Regions from separate parts of the Aeromicrobium sp. UC242_57 genome, predicted to be linked through region 3. Evidence: riboswitches for the same ligand, from Rfam matches in the RefSeq annotation. Region 3 holds a riboswitch; each other region holds the start of a gene.

Region 1 (4,265 bases), on a different contig from region 3:
TAGGTCGCGGTGAGCTTGAACGTCAGCTTCTTGCCACGCTTGGTGACCTTGACGCCCGAAGTCGACTCGACCGCATAACGGACGCGCGTGGAGTTGGCCGGAGCCGGGATCGGGCGGTCGTAGTACGCGCCGACGTGACCGGGACGGGTGTCGTAGCCCGACGCCGTGAAGTTGATCAGCTTGACGGTGCCAGCACCCCAGGCCCGATCGAAGTAGATGCCGTTCTGGTAGACCGGGACGCCGGTCTTGACGGCCTTGCCGTTGACGGTGACCGTTGCCTTCACGCCGTAGAACGAGGACGATCCAGGCGCGGAAGCCACGACGGTTCCGGAGATGAAGTTGGAGGTCTTGTAGTACGTGGCGCCCTGCTTGAGCTTGAAGGTCGTGATGGCGGCCGTGTCGCCCGGCGCAGCCGTGGCGGCTGTGGTGCCGCCCGCGATGAGTGCAGTCGACGCGACGGTGATGGCCGCGAAACGCAAAAGGTTTTTCATGCGGTGGTTCCCCCCGGATTGAGATGAGAAATAGGGCTTCATTTAAGCAGATACTCAGCCTGGGCCGACAGACCGTCTCAATCTAGGTCGCGGAGCATAGCGGCACCGAGGGTCTCTTCAGGTACTCCGAAGCCCTCGATCAGGGTCAGGGTGTGCGGACGAAGCTTGTCGAGGAGGTCGTTGATCAGCGACGTCACGGTCTTGGCCCGCTGGTCGGACAACCGGTTGTGGCCCATGAACCAGGCGAGGTCTTCCTCGATGATCGACAGCGCGTACAGCGAGCAGACGTCACGCAGCAGCTCTGGGCGTCAGGGTCGTCGCACCGCGCGATCCCGGCTGTGAAGGCCTCGAGGACGACACGGTCGATATGGACCCGTCCGCACCGGATGACGTGATCCTGGGCGGCGTTGAACACCGCGAAGGCCTCGGCCGGTTCGTCCTTGTCTGCCCGGCGAAGTCGGCGAGCGGCGGTCTCGATGACGTGCTGCTCGCGGTCCTCGAACAAGTTGAGCTGGTGCCCCGGTCGAGCAGGTCGTGGTCGTCGTCGCCGGATCGTGCGTCGATCAAGCGCTGGATGGCTGGGATGCGGCGGTGCGCTCCTTGACGACATCGGCGACGGTGCTGGCAGCAAAACGGACGAAGCCGACGGGGTCGAGCCCGCCGACCTCCTGGGCGTACGACGTCAGCAGCTCCTTGGCGACGGCTGGAACAGGACGTGGTTGTCGCCCTCGAAGGTCGTGAAGACGTCAGTGTCGCCCTTGAGCGTCGTCAGACGGTTCTCGGCGAGGTAGCCGGCTCCGCCGCAGGCTTCGCGGGCCTCCTGGATCGCGCGGGTCGCGTGCCAGGTCTGGGCTGCCTTCAGGCCAGCGGCGCGACCTTCGAGCTCACGGGACTCCTGCGGATCGGGAGTGTCGGTGCTCTGGAGGCGGTCCATGCGGGCGACGAGCTGGTTCTGGGCGAACCGGTAGGCGTACGAGCGGGCGATCAGTGGGAGGAGCCGCCGCTGGTGCATGCGGTAGTCCATCAGCAGGACTTCCTGGCCGGGACCCTCGCTGAACTGGCGGCGCTTGAGCGCGTAGCGTCCGGCGATGCTGAGCGCGACCTCGGTCGCTGCGCTAGCCGAGCCGCCGACACTGACCCGACCACGGATCAACGTCCCGAGCATCGTGAAGAATCGCCGGTTGACGTTGTCGATGGGCGACGAATAGGTCCCGTCCTCGTCGACGTCGCCGTACTTGTTGAGCAGGTTCTCGCGCGGGATACGCACCTGGTCGAACATGATGCGGCCGTTGTCGACCGCGCCGAGCCCGCCCTTGTGACCGTCGTCCGAGGTCGTGACACCCGGCAGGTCGTTGCCGGCTTGTCGCGCAGCGGCACGACGAAGCAGTGCACGCCGTGGCTCTCGTCGTTCGTGACGGCTGGCGAAGACCGTCGCGACCTCGGCGTGCAGCGCAGCGCCGCCGATGTAGTCCTTGCGCGCCGACGGCGTGGGGGAGTGGATCACGAACTCCTGCGTCGCCGGGTCGTACGTCGCGGTCGTCTCGAGGCTCTGGACGTCGCTGCCGTGCCCCGTCTCGGTCATCGCGAGCAGCCCAGCAGGTCGAGGTTGATCAGGTCGGGGATGTACTTGTGGTGGTGACGCTCGGTGCCGAGGTTCTCGATCGCTCCGCCGAACAGCCCCCACTGCACGCCGGCCTTGACCATCAGCGACAGGTCGAACTGGGCCAGCATCTCGATCCCGGTGACCGCGCCGCCCGGATCGCCCGGTGCCGCCGCTCGCCACCTTGAATCCTGCGGCGGGGATACCGGTCGGCACGAGCTTCTTCATCTGCCCGAGCACCCGTTCGCGTGCCTCGGCGAGGGTCAGGTCGTGGTCGTAGGCCAGGTCGATCGCGGCGAGATCCTTGCGGACTGCTCCCGCACGTGGCGCCACTTGCCGTCGAGAGCGATGCGGAGTTCGTCACTGAGCGTCATGGCTACGACGGTACTGGTCCACGCTCCGCTCGGCGACGGGAGAAATCTGGTTCTGTCCGCTGAATCGCGGACAGAACCAGATTCTTCGGTCGCGGGTTCCGGGTGTTAGATTGCTGAAGCCGTTTGGCACAACTCGAAAACCGCCCGCATGTCAGGGAAAGCCGGTCAAACTCCGGCGCTGACCCGCAACCGCAGGCCACCTCAGGTGGCGAGCCGGAGCACCTGCTGTGGGCATGACCGATCCACGCTGTCGAGGAACACACGTGACGGGCTTCCGCCTCTCCCGTTCAACAGCGGGAAGGACCCACATGCTCAACCGCACCAGCCTTCCGCCGCCTCGGCGCGGCCGCCATCGCCCCGGCGCTCGCCGCTGGCATGGTCGTCGCAGCGCCCTCGGCGCAGGCCGCCCCCAACTCGTACGGCTACTCCGCAGCCCGCTGGCTGAGCGATCAGCTGACCAACGGCATCGTCTACAACGAGCAGTACAGCTTCAACCACTACGGCCTGTCCCTCGACGTGTTCTTCGCGTTGAACGACCTCGACACGCGGGCCGCCGATCAGGCGAAGATCATCTCCGCGTTCGAGGCAAACCCATCGGCGTACGTCGGCGGCGGATCCGCCGGTGCTGCGGGCAGCTCGCAACGGCAGTCGAGGCTTCGAGCGATGACGCCGACGCGACCGCGTTCGGTGGCCAGAACCTCATCGCCACGGTCGAGTCCCGCGTCGTGGCCAGCGGTGACGAAGCCGGTCGCGCCGTCGATTCTGGGTTCGCCGACTACTCCAACTCGATCGGTCAGGCGTGGGTCGTCCGCGCGCTCGCCACGAGCCCGACCAGCACCGCGAAGCTCACGTCGGCGACTGACTACCTGCTCAAGCAGCAGTGCGCCACCGGCGCGTTCCGCACCAACATGTTCGCGGTAGCGGTCGCAGACGACCCGACCACCACGGAACCGTGGGAGGACGAGACCGTCCTGCCCGTCGACCGTGAGTGCGGCGACACCACCACGGCCGACGACGACCAGATCACGATCGACGCCACCGCGTTCGGCATCCAGGCACTCCTGTCGGCCAAGGACGCTGGTGTCGCCAACCTGCAGGACGACATCGACGCCGCCGTCAGCTGGCTGCTCAAGCAGCAGGCTGCGAATGGCTCCTTCGTCAACGATGACAACGCGAACACCAACACCACAGGCCTGGCCGCTGTGACGTTGAAGGCCGTCGGTGCAGACCGGCGCGGCCGGCAGCGCCGCGTCGTGGATCGTCTCGCACCAGGTCACCGACGCGATCGCCGAGGACACGGCGCTCGCCAACGAGCTCGGCGCTATCGCCTTCGACCAGGATGCACTCGCCGCCGGCAAGACGACTGGCATCCCGGTCAACCAGCGTGACCAGTGGATCCGTGCCTCGGCGCAGGCCGCCATCGGCGTCAACGCCCAGTTGCCGGCCAAGAGCTTCACGGCGAAGGCCCCCAGCGGCTACCTGGCCAGCGGCAGCACGATCTCGGTGTCGGCGACGGGCCTCGCAGCCGGCGAGAAGTTCACGGCGTCCGTCGCCGGCGGAACGACGGTCACCGGCACCGCGACTGCAGCAGGCGTCGCCTCGGCCAAGGTCAAGACAGGCGGCAGCTCGGCCACGCGCGCCGTCTCGATCAAGGGCTCGCGGACGAACCGCGTCGGCACGACTTCGGTCAAGATCCTCGCGGCCAAGAAGCTTCTCGATCAGCCTCAGCAGCAAGGTCAAGAAGAACAAGAAGCAGACCGCGAAGGCTTCCGGTCTGGCCTCGGGCGAGACCATCAAGGT
Region 2 (4,265 bases), on a different contig from region 3:
CGTCGAATCGCAGGTGGTCGCCGTTCAACAACGTGCCACCGGGGGCCAGCAGCCCGTACGAGGTCGCATAGACGTCGAGCAGCTGAGCCGGGGTCAGCCAGTGCAGTGCGGTCGACGAGACGAAGGCCTGCGGCGCCCCGGCGACCACGTCGCCCAGACGATCGGGCCACGACGGATCGGTCAGGTCGGCATCGACGATGCTGAGCCGACCCTCGTACGCGTCGACCTGGCTGCGTGCCACGTGCAGCAGCATGGGGTCGAAGTCGATGCCGACGACGCGGGCGCGGTCGAAACGGTCGAGTACGCGGGTGGACAACGAGCCAGGACCACACGCCAGGTCGACGACCGTGAAGTCACCGTCATTGTCGAGCCCGAGCACGTCGAGCATCGCGTCGAACCGCTTCTCCCGGTCAGCGATGTAGGCGGCCTGCTGGCTGTCCCAGCGGTCGATGAGTCCGGCGAGGCTCACTGGACGACCTTCAGCTCGCGCAGTCCCTCAGCGAGCTTTCTCGATGCCCTCGACATTGCGGATTGACGGATCCATCGTGGTGCCCTCGAGGATGATGTACCGCTTGTTCCTGACGGCAGTCAGCTTGCTGGCAACCGGATCGGACTCCAGGAACTTGATCTTGTCGGCCGCGCTGTCGCCGTCGCCACCGCGCCCCAGGTCGGCCAGCACCAGGACCGTCGGATCGCGGTCGAGGATGCTCTCCCAGCTGATCTCGGGCCACAGCTGCGAGCTGTCCTCGAAGGCGTTGGTGGCTCCGACCCCACGGGTCATGATGCCGGGGGCGCCACAGCAGCCGGCGATGTACGGCGTCTTGGTGGCGGCGTACCGCCAGGCGAGAGTCACGTCGTCGGCGTCGAGGTCGACCGTCGCTGCTGCGGCGCGCTCCTTGAGATCTTTGACGAGCTGGTCGCCCGATCCGTGACGTCGAAGAGGGTGGCGATGTCGCTGATCTCGCCGTACATGTCGTCGAGGGTCAGCGCATCGGTCTGCGTCGCTTCCTGACCTGTGCACTCGCTCGGCGACTGGTAGGTCCTGACTCCGAGCTTCTCGAACGTGTCGCGTTCGGCGATGCCCTCCGGCGTGAACGTGTAGTTGAACGTCGTGTAGATGAAGTCGGGGTCCTCGTCCAGGACCCGCTCGAAGGCGGGGAACTCCTTGCCGAACTTCTTGACGCCCTTCGCCGCGTCGGCCAGCTGGGCAGCACCTTGTCGTTCATGCCGACTCCGGCGATGCGCTGGTCCAGGCCGAGGCTGAGCAACGCTCGACTGCCGGCTGGTTGATGGCGACGGCACGCTCGATCGGCGTGTCGATCGTGACCTCGCGGCCACAGTTCTCGACGACGATCGCCGGCGAGGGGTCACCGGCAGGTGCCGGGTCGTCGCTCGCACCGCACGCGCCGAGCAGCAGCGCCATGGCGGCCGCCGTGATGGTCATGACAGGCAGGGGTCGTCTGCGCATTCTCACTCCAAACCCTCGTGGATACATGTGGCGCCTTGACCGGTCTCCTGACTCACGCGTCGACGACGCACCACCGGTCTTCCCAGACATCGCAGTCCAGTGACCTCGTACGTCTTCACGTACGACAGGGGCAGTACATCTCAGCGTTCACAGTGGCGAGGGCCGTGTCGGATTCGCACCGACTTCCCGAACACCAAGGCATCGGCAATCTCAGCAGCCTCCAAGCGACCCGAGACGAGCCCTTGCTACGCTGCGTGAGAACCAGTCGTACCCATTCGTTGGGTCAGGGAATCCGGTGTGAATCCGGGAGCTGACGCGCAGCGGTGAGGGTGACGGAGGTGGCATCGCCACTGGATCGCAAGATCTGGGAAGGCGCCACCATCCCGGGTCGAACCCGAGTCCCGAAGACCTGCTGGTTTGCGGCCGACTCGAGTCGGCCGGATCATTCGTCAGGCTCCGCGCAAGAGCCTCAGATCACAGGATTCACGTGCCTTCCCCTTCCTTCACACGTACTGCCGCCTGGGTGCTCTGCGCCGGGCTGGCCACCTCCGCCCTCACTGCCTGCGGAACCAGCGACTCCCCCGCCCGCGACGCCACGACCCGGGGAGCGGGCGAAGGCAGCACGACCTACCCGCTCACGATCAAGAACAACTGCGGCACCGACGTGACGATCGAGGCGGCCCCGCAGCGCGCGGTCTCGGTCAACCAGGGCTCGACCGAGATCCTGCTCTCGCTCGGCCTGGGTGACCGCATGGTCGGCACCTCGACCTGGACCGACGAGATCCGGCCCAACCTGGCGAAAGCCAATGCCACAGTTCCCCGCCTGGGTGACAACGCCGTCTCGTACGAGCGGGTGCTGCAGGAGGAGCCCGACATCGTGACCGCGTCGTTCGGCGGCTCCCTCAACGACGAGGATCCCGACCGCCGAGCGCAGTACGCCAAGCTGGGCGTGCCCACGTACGTCGCCCCGTCGCACTGCGACGGACGCACCGACGAGAGCGGTGACGGCCCGCGCGACCATCCGCTCGAGATGGACGTCATCTACCAGGAGATCACCGAGCTTCGCCCAGATCTTCGACGTCCCGTCCCGTGGCGAGAAGCTCGTCGCCGAGCTGAAGGCGCGCATGACCAAGGCCGCCGAGAACGCCCCGAAGAGCGACGTGTCCGTCGCCTACTGGTTCGCCAACACCGAGCTGCCCTACATGGCTGGCGCCAACGGCTGACCTGGCGTCATCTCACGCACGATCGGCGTCGAGAACACCTTCGACGACACGCAGACCGAGTGGCCCCAGGTCAGCTGGGAGAGCGTCCTCGACCGTGACCCGACCGTCATCGTGCTCGGCGACCTGCGCCGCAAGTCGCAGACCGGAGACAAGCTGGAGGACAAGATCAAGTTCCTCGAGTCCAACCCGGTCACCCAGCGCCTGACGGCCGTGCGCAACAAGCGCTACGTCATCATGAACGGTGCCGACATGAACCCGTCGATTCGTACTGTCGACGGTGCCGAGAAGCTCTCGGAGGCACTGGTCGAGCTCGGGCTCACGCGTTGAACCAGACCGACCGAACGCCTGTGGTCCGGGGCGCCCGCGGGGCGCTCTGGGCCGGGGGCCTGGCGGCACTGGCGCTGTCGATCGCCGTCGCCATCACGATCGGGCCGGCCGACCTCTCGGTCGGCGAGGTGTTCGCCGTGGTCGGCCAGCACCTCGGCTGGGGCGACGCAGGGGTCTCGCGCATCCGCGACGGCATCGTCTGGGAGCTGCGCCTGCCACGCACCCTGCTGGCGGCTGTCTGCGGCGCTGGGCTCGCGATCTGTGGCGCGATCATGCAGTCGCTGCTGCGCAATCCGCTCGCCGACCCGTTCGTCCTCGGCATCTCGTCGGGCGCGTCGACTGGGGCCGTGCTCGTCGTGATCCTGGGCGTCGGCGGCGGCATCATCACGCTGTCGACCGGGGCATTCCTCGGCGCGGTCGTCGCGTTCTCCATGGTCCTGCTGCTCGCCGCCGGCGCCGGCGGCACACCTGACCGCGTCGTGCTCGCCGGCGTCGCCGCGACCCGCTGTCCTCCGCACTCACCTCGTTCATCGTCACGTCCTCGGCCGACGCCGAGCAGACCCGCGGGGTCCTGTTCTGGCTGCTCGGCTCCCTCAGTGGTGCGGGCTGGACCGATGTCGTCACGTGCGGGATCGTGTGCCTCGTCGGCCTCGTCATCTGCATCGCGCTGGCCCCTGCACTCGATGCATTCGCCTTCGGCGAGGATGCCGCCGCCTCGCTGGGCATCTCGGTGCGCTGGGTGCGGCTCGTGCTGCTCGTGGTCACCGCGTTGATCACCGCGACCCTCGTGAGTGCCGCCGGTGCGATCGGCTTCGTCGGCCTCGTCCTGCCGCACGCTGCTCGCGCCGTCGTCGGCCCCGGCACCGGCTGCTCCTGCCCGCCACGGCCCTCATCGGAGCGATCTTCCTGGTCTGGGTCGACACCGTCGCCCGCACGGTGTTCAGCCCGCAGGAGCTGCCGGTCGGCGTCGTCACCGCCTTGGTCGGCGTGCCGGCATTCGCCGTCATCCTCTATCGCCGCAAGAGGCCCGTATGAGCCTCGCGACCCGCAACGTCTCGTGGAGCGTCGGTGGACGTCTCGTCGTCGACGACGTCACGTTCGACGTCACCCCCGGCTCGACGCTCGGGCTGCTCGGTCCCAACGGATCGGGCAAGTCATCGCTGCTGCGACTGCTGGCCGGGGTCAGGAAGCCCGCCAGCGGCCAGGTCCTGCTCGACGGCACCGACCTGCACGGGCTACGTCGCCGT
Region 3 (4,265 bases):
CTGCCAGGACCAGTCGCCGAGCCAGAAGCCGGGAACGAGGATGAGTTTCATACCGGCCACGGTAGGTGCAGCCGCCGACAGATAACATCACGTCGTGACTCTTGAACTCCTGCCCGCTGTCGATGTCGCCGATGGACAGGCCGTGCGCCTCGTCCAAGGAGCGCTCGGCAGCGAGACGTCCTACGGATCCCCGCTCGATGCTGCGCTGCAGTGGCAGACCGATGGTGCCGAGTGGATCCACCTGGTCGATCTCGACGCAGCGTTCGGCAAGGGCTCCAACCGCGAGCTGCTGGCCGACGTCATCGGCCGGCTCGACGTCAAGGTCGAACTCTCTGGTGGTATCCGCGACGATGCTTCGCTCGGAAGCTGCTCTGGCGACCGGCTGCACCCGCGTCAACCTCGGCACCGCGGCGATCGAGAACCCCGACTGGTGCGCCAAGGTCGTCGGCCAGTACGGCGACCAGATCGCGGTCGGCCTCGACGTCCGCGGCACGACGCTGGCCGCCCGTGGCTGGACCGAGGACGGCGGTGACCTGTTCGAGACCCTGGCGCGCCTGGATCGCGACGGCTGCGCCCGCTACGTCGTCACCGACGTGACCAAGGACGGCACGCTGACCGGGCCCAACCTCGACCTGCTCCGTCAGGTGTGCGCCGTGACCGACAAGCCCGTCGTCGCCTCGGGCGGCGTGTCGAGTCTTCAGGACCTGCGTGACATCGCGACGCTTGCCGACCTCGGCGTCGAAGGATCCATCATCGGCAAGGCGTTGTACGCCGGTGCGTTCACCCTGCCCGAAGCCCTCGCCGCGGTACGCGAGGTCTGAACCCATGGCGTCGGGCGCGGAGATCTGGTCGGGCTTCTCGGCCGATCCTCGCGAGCCGGACGCTGCGCTGCTCAGGGCGACCGATGCCGACCGCGATCATGCTGTCACGGTGCTGCGCGACGCCTATGCCGACGGCAGGCTGACCCGCGACGAGTTCGAGGCCCGGAGTGCCGAAGTCCTGGGCACCCGCCTCGTGGGCGGGCTTGCAGCGTTGCTGACCGACCTGGTCGTGGCGACCCCTGCCCCGGTCGTGAGGCAGGCGGCCAACCGCTCCAGCCTGCAGGTCCAGGCCGTGACCCAGTACCAGCGCGATTTGCGCGACGCCCGCAACGGGTGGATCTTCGTGTCCGGGCTGTGCGTGGCGATCTGGGGTGCCACGAGCATCGCGAGCGGCGGGCTGTTGTTCTTCTGGCCGATCTTCCCCAGCCTCGGGGTCGGGATCGGCTACTTCTCGATGCAGCTGAACCGCGAGTCGCGGATCGAGGCGATCGAGGACAAGATCGCCGCCAAGCGTCGTCGTCGGCGCGGGCTGGAATAGGACGTCGGTCACATTGAGACCTGACTACGCGCGAATGCGTTAAGGTCCGTTCTTGAGTCACGGAGATCGTGACTTGCTGTAACCAGTTGCACTCGTGCTGGGGGAAGTCGGTGAGAATCCGGCGCTGTCCCGCAACCGTGTGTGGCGTGAGCGATCGCGCCACGAGTCGGAGTACCTGTCACGAGGGTGTCTGGCCAAGTCCTGCCGCGGAAAGCGGGACATGGCCGAATCGTTCTGCGATTCGATCACAGCTCCGCGCCAGATTCTCTGACGCGGAGTTTTGCGTCGATCGGGACGTTTTCTCTGCCATGCCTTACCTCTGCGGGGTCCGAGCAAGGAGAGAATTCATGGGATCCCGGTCCATCATCGAAAGACGGCGTCGCAGCCGAGTGGGAGCAGCGCTGATCAGCGCGTTCACCACACTTGCCCTCGTGCTGGGGCTGGCTCCGGCCGCCCAGGCAGCAAGCGACATATCGGTCTACGTGACCTTCGAGGGCTACAACATCGGACAGGGCTACTACGTCGAGCCGGTCAAGGTGACGGTCCCGGAGGGCTCGACGGCCGCGGCCGTCACCGAGAGCGTCCTGGACGAGACATCGCACCAGTTCACCGCGTTGGACGCTGGAGAGACCAGCAGCGCCGGCTGGTACCTGTCGGGCGTCAAGGGCTTCGACAAGGGAACCGCGAACGTTCCGTCGTACATCACGAGTCAGCCGGGATCGGCTGACCGGCACCGACGGAGACGCGTACCTCGGCACGCCCGACTACAACTCGATGTCGGGCTGGATGTACACGGTCAACAACGTGACGGCCCAGGTCGGTGCGGGTGCACTGACTCTGCACGATGGTGACGTCATGCGGTGGCAGTTCACCCTGTACGGCTATGGCTGCGACCTCGGCCTGGCAGATTCTTGCTGGGAGAGTGAGTCCTACTTCTCCCAGGTCGACAAGACCGATCTGATCAGGGGCATCGGCAAGGGCAAGACCGCTACGGCAACTGACGCAGAACTTGCAACGGCCAGGACGACCGCCGTCAATCCTGCTGCGACCCAGCAGCAGGTCACCGCTGCGCTCACAGCGCTGAACACCGCAGAGCCGACGTCTGCGTGGGTTCGCCTCACGACGACTGCGCAGGGTCAGCCCTGACCAAGCTGCGCGAGAAGCTGGTGAGCGACTTCGGTCAGACCGTGGGCGACTACGACTACAGCGTCGTCAAGAAGCTCAGCATCACCGGGACGTTGAACGCTCAGGACTATGCGGATCTGCGCAACGCGTCGTACGCGGGGACATCGATCGAAGAGCTCGACCTGTCGGGTGCGGTGGACGCGACGACCTACGCCCTCAACGGCATGACTGCGCTGACCGATGTCAGCCTGCCTCCCGTCGCGAACTACACCGTGGCGAATCCGTTCCAGGGCAATGTCTCGCTTCGCAACGTCGTGGTCGCTGCCGAGACGTACACCTTCGGCTCCCCCACGACGTTCAACGGCATCACGACGCTCGAGCGCATCACGTTCCTGCACACCACGAAGCCATCGCTCAACGCCTCGACGTTCAACGGTTCGAACAATGCCGACTCGGCCAATCGTGTCGTCAAGGCTGTCGTTCCGAACCAAGACCGGGGCGACTACGACAAAGCCTCGTTCTCGCAGTACTTCGCCAGCGTCACCGAAAAGGCCAGCGCCGCGGATCTGGGCGAGCTGGAGACCGTCACCGACGAGGCCAAGGCGATCGGCCATGGCGCTGCGGCGGCCGAGTTCCGTTGGACCCTGCTGCAGGACGCGATCACCAAGGCCACCACGGTCCATGATGACGCAGATGCGTCCGCTGCGGCGGTCTACGGTGCACGGCTGGCTCTGCAGACGGCGATCAGCCGGATCGGTGTCGCCGACCTCGGTCTCTCGCTGAAGGTCACGCACGGGGCCGACGTCACACTGTCGTGGAAGAACGGCACAGCCCAGCACTTCGCGGAGCACACGGTGCACCCCCTGGCGAAGGTCGACGCGCTGTCGAACAACGACTACGACGTCTATGTCCCGACCACGACAATCGCGTACACGACCCAGCACATCGCCTCGGCCGTGATTCCGGGCCAGACCGACAAGGTCGCCAAGATCTTCACGGTCGCTGCGGCGACGGCGGGCGCCCAGTACACACTGGATCTCACCCCGTTGGCCGGGCGCCAGGAGTCTGCCTCGTTGATCCCGGGCCTGGGCGCAGGGGACAACCGAGGTCTCTACACCAATCTGGACGACACCGGGGTGCTCAACCTGGACGTCGGCGAGCGTTTCGATCTCGACACGATCCGGACCCAGCAGGCCCAGCTCGATCAGATCAACAACCTCTTCATCGAGCCCGAGTACACGTTCGAGGTGGCAGGCGACAGCGTCACGACCCGACGTATCGGTCAGGACGGCCGTCGTCAGCTGCGTATCAAGGCCGAGAGCCCTGGCGTCAGCGTCGTCAAGATCACGTACGGCCCGCTGCACTACCTGGCGGCCAACGACAACGGCACGCCCGGCAACACCAACTGGTCGTTCAACGGCATCGATCCGCAGAACACCGGCGTCGCCGTCGTCAACGTCGGCGACAACGTCGGAACGTTCGAGACCGGCATCAACGTCAAGAACGAGCTCGACACCTACTACTTCGACAAGACCGCCGAAGAACGCGACTTCACGTTCACCCCGGCAGAAGGCACGACGGTACGGGTTCACGATCCGCTGAACGTCAGTGACTGGGGTGAAGGCTGGAACACGTACGAGGCTGCGCCGGACGGTGGCTTCACGGTCAAGCAAGGGTGGCCGCAACATCGTCGAGCTGAAGAAGGGCGGCAAGGTCCAGTACCGGGTCGTGCGGGCCAAGGGCGTCGACGTGACGATCACCAACACGACGAATCCAGGCCA

Evidence for each region. Region 3 has a riboswitch for cobalamin ahead of ACHMWU_RS03470 (hypothetical protein). Riboswitches for the same ligand answer to the same signal wherever they lie in the genome.
Region 1: linked by a shared signal. The riboswitch ahead of ACHMWU_RS30075 (prenyltransferase/squalene oxidase repeat-containing protein) and the one ahead of ACHMWU_RS03470 (hypothetical protein) in region 3 are both predicted to bind cobalamin.
Region 2: linked by a shared signal. The riboswitch ahead of ACHMWU_RS10325 (hypothetical protein) and the one ahead of ACHMWU_RS03470 (hypothetical protein) in region 3 are both predicted to bind cobalamin.

What each region holds. Positions count from the first base shown of each region.
Region 1 is NZ_JBIOAM010000005.1:1,351,606-1,355,870, forward strand. It holds gene ACHMWU_RS30050 (hypothetical protein) at 1-491, opposite strand, end outside; gene ACHMWU_RS30055 (acyl-CoA dehydrogenase) at 569-790, opposite strand; gene ACHMWU_RS30060 (hypothetical protein) at 685-1,101, opposite strand; gene ACHMWU_RS30065 (acyl-CoA dehydrogenase family protein) at 1,174-2,073, opposite strand; gene ACHMWU_RS30070 (hypothetical protein) at 2,070-2,222, opposite strand; cobalamin riboswitch at 2,573-2,710, shown strand; gene ACHMWU_RS30075 (prenyltransferase/squalene oxidase repeat-containing protein) at 2,774-3,853, shown strand; gene ACHMWU_RS30080 (hypothetical protein) at 3,903-4,265, shown strand, end outside.
Region 2 is NZ_JBIOAM010000003.1:162,348-166,612, reverse strand. It holds gene ACHMWU_RS10335 (class I SAM-dependent methyltransferase) at 1-469, opposite strand, end outside; gene ACHMWU_RS10330 (ABC transporter substrate-binding protein) at 497-1,021, opposite strand; gene ACHMWU_RS10325 (hypothetical protein) at 1,223-1,444, opposite strand; cobalamin riboswitch at 1,488-1,681, opposite strand; cobalamin riboswitch at 1,714-1,900, shown strand; gene ACHMWU_RS10320 (ABC transporter substrate-binding protein) at 1,956-2,789, shown strand; gene ACHMWU_RS10315 (ABC transporter substrate-binding protein) at 2,701-3,018, shown strand; partial or broken gene ACHMWU_RS10310 (iron chelate uptake ABC transporter family permease subunit) at 3,039-3,458, shown strand; partial or broken gene ACHMWU_RS10305 (FecCD family ABC transporter permease) at 3,524-4,053, shown strand; partial or broken gene ACHMWU_RS10300 (ATP-binding cassette domain-containing protein) at 4,050-4,265, shown strand; gene ACHMWU_RS10295 (ABC transporter ATP-binding protein) at 4,264-4,265, shown strand, end outside.
Region 3 is NZ_JBIOAM010000001.1:512,803-517,067, forward strand. It holds gene ACHMWU_RS03455 (alpha/beta fold hydrolase) at 1-51, opposite strand, end outside; partial or broken gene priA (bifunctional 1-(5-phosphoribosyl)-5-((5-phosphoribosylamino)methylideneamino)imidazole-4-carboxamide isomerase/phosphoribosylanthranilate isomerase PriA) at 95-821, shown strand; gene ACHMWU_RS03465 (DUF1707 domain-containing protein) at 826-1,359, shown strand; cobalamin riboswitch at 1,412-1,557, shown strand; gene ACHMWU_RS03470 (hypothetical protein) at 1,707-2,210, shown strand; gene ACHMWU_RS03475 (DUF4430 domain-containing protein) at 2,146-2,505, shown strand; gene ACHMWU_RS03480 (hypothetical protein) at 2,466-4,265, shown strand, end outside.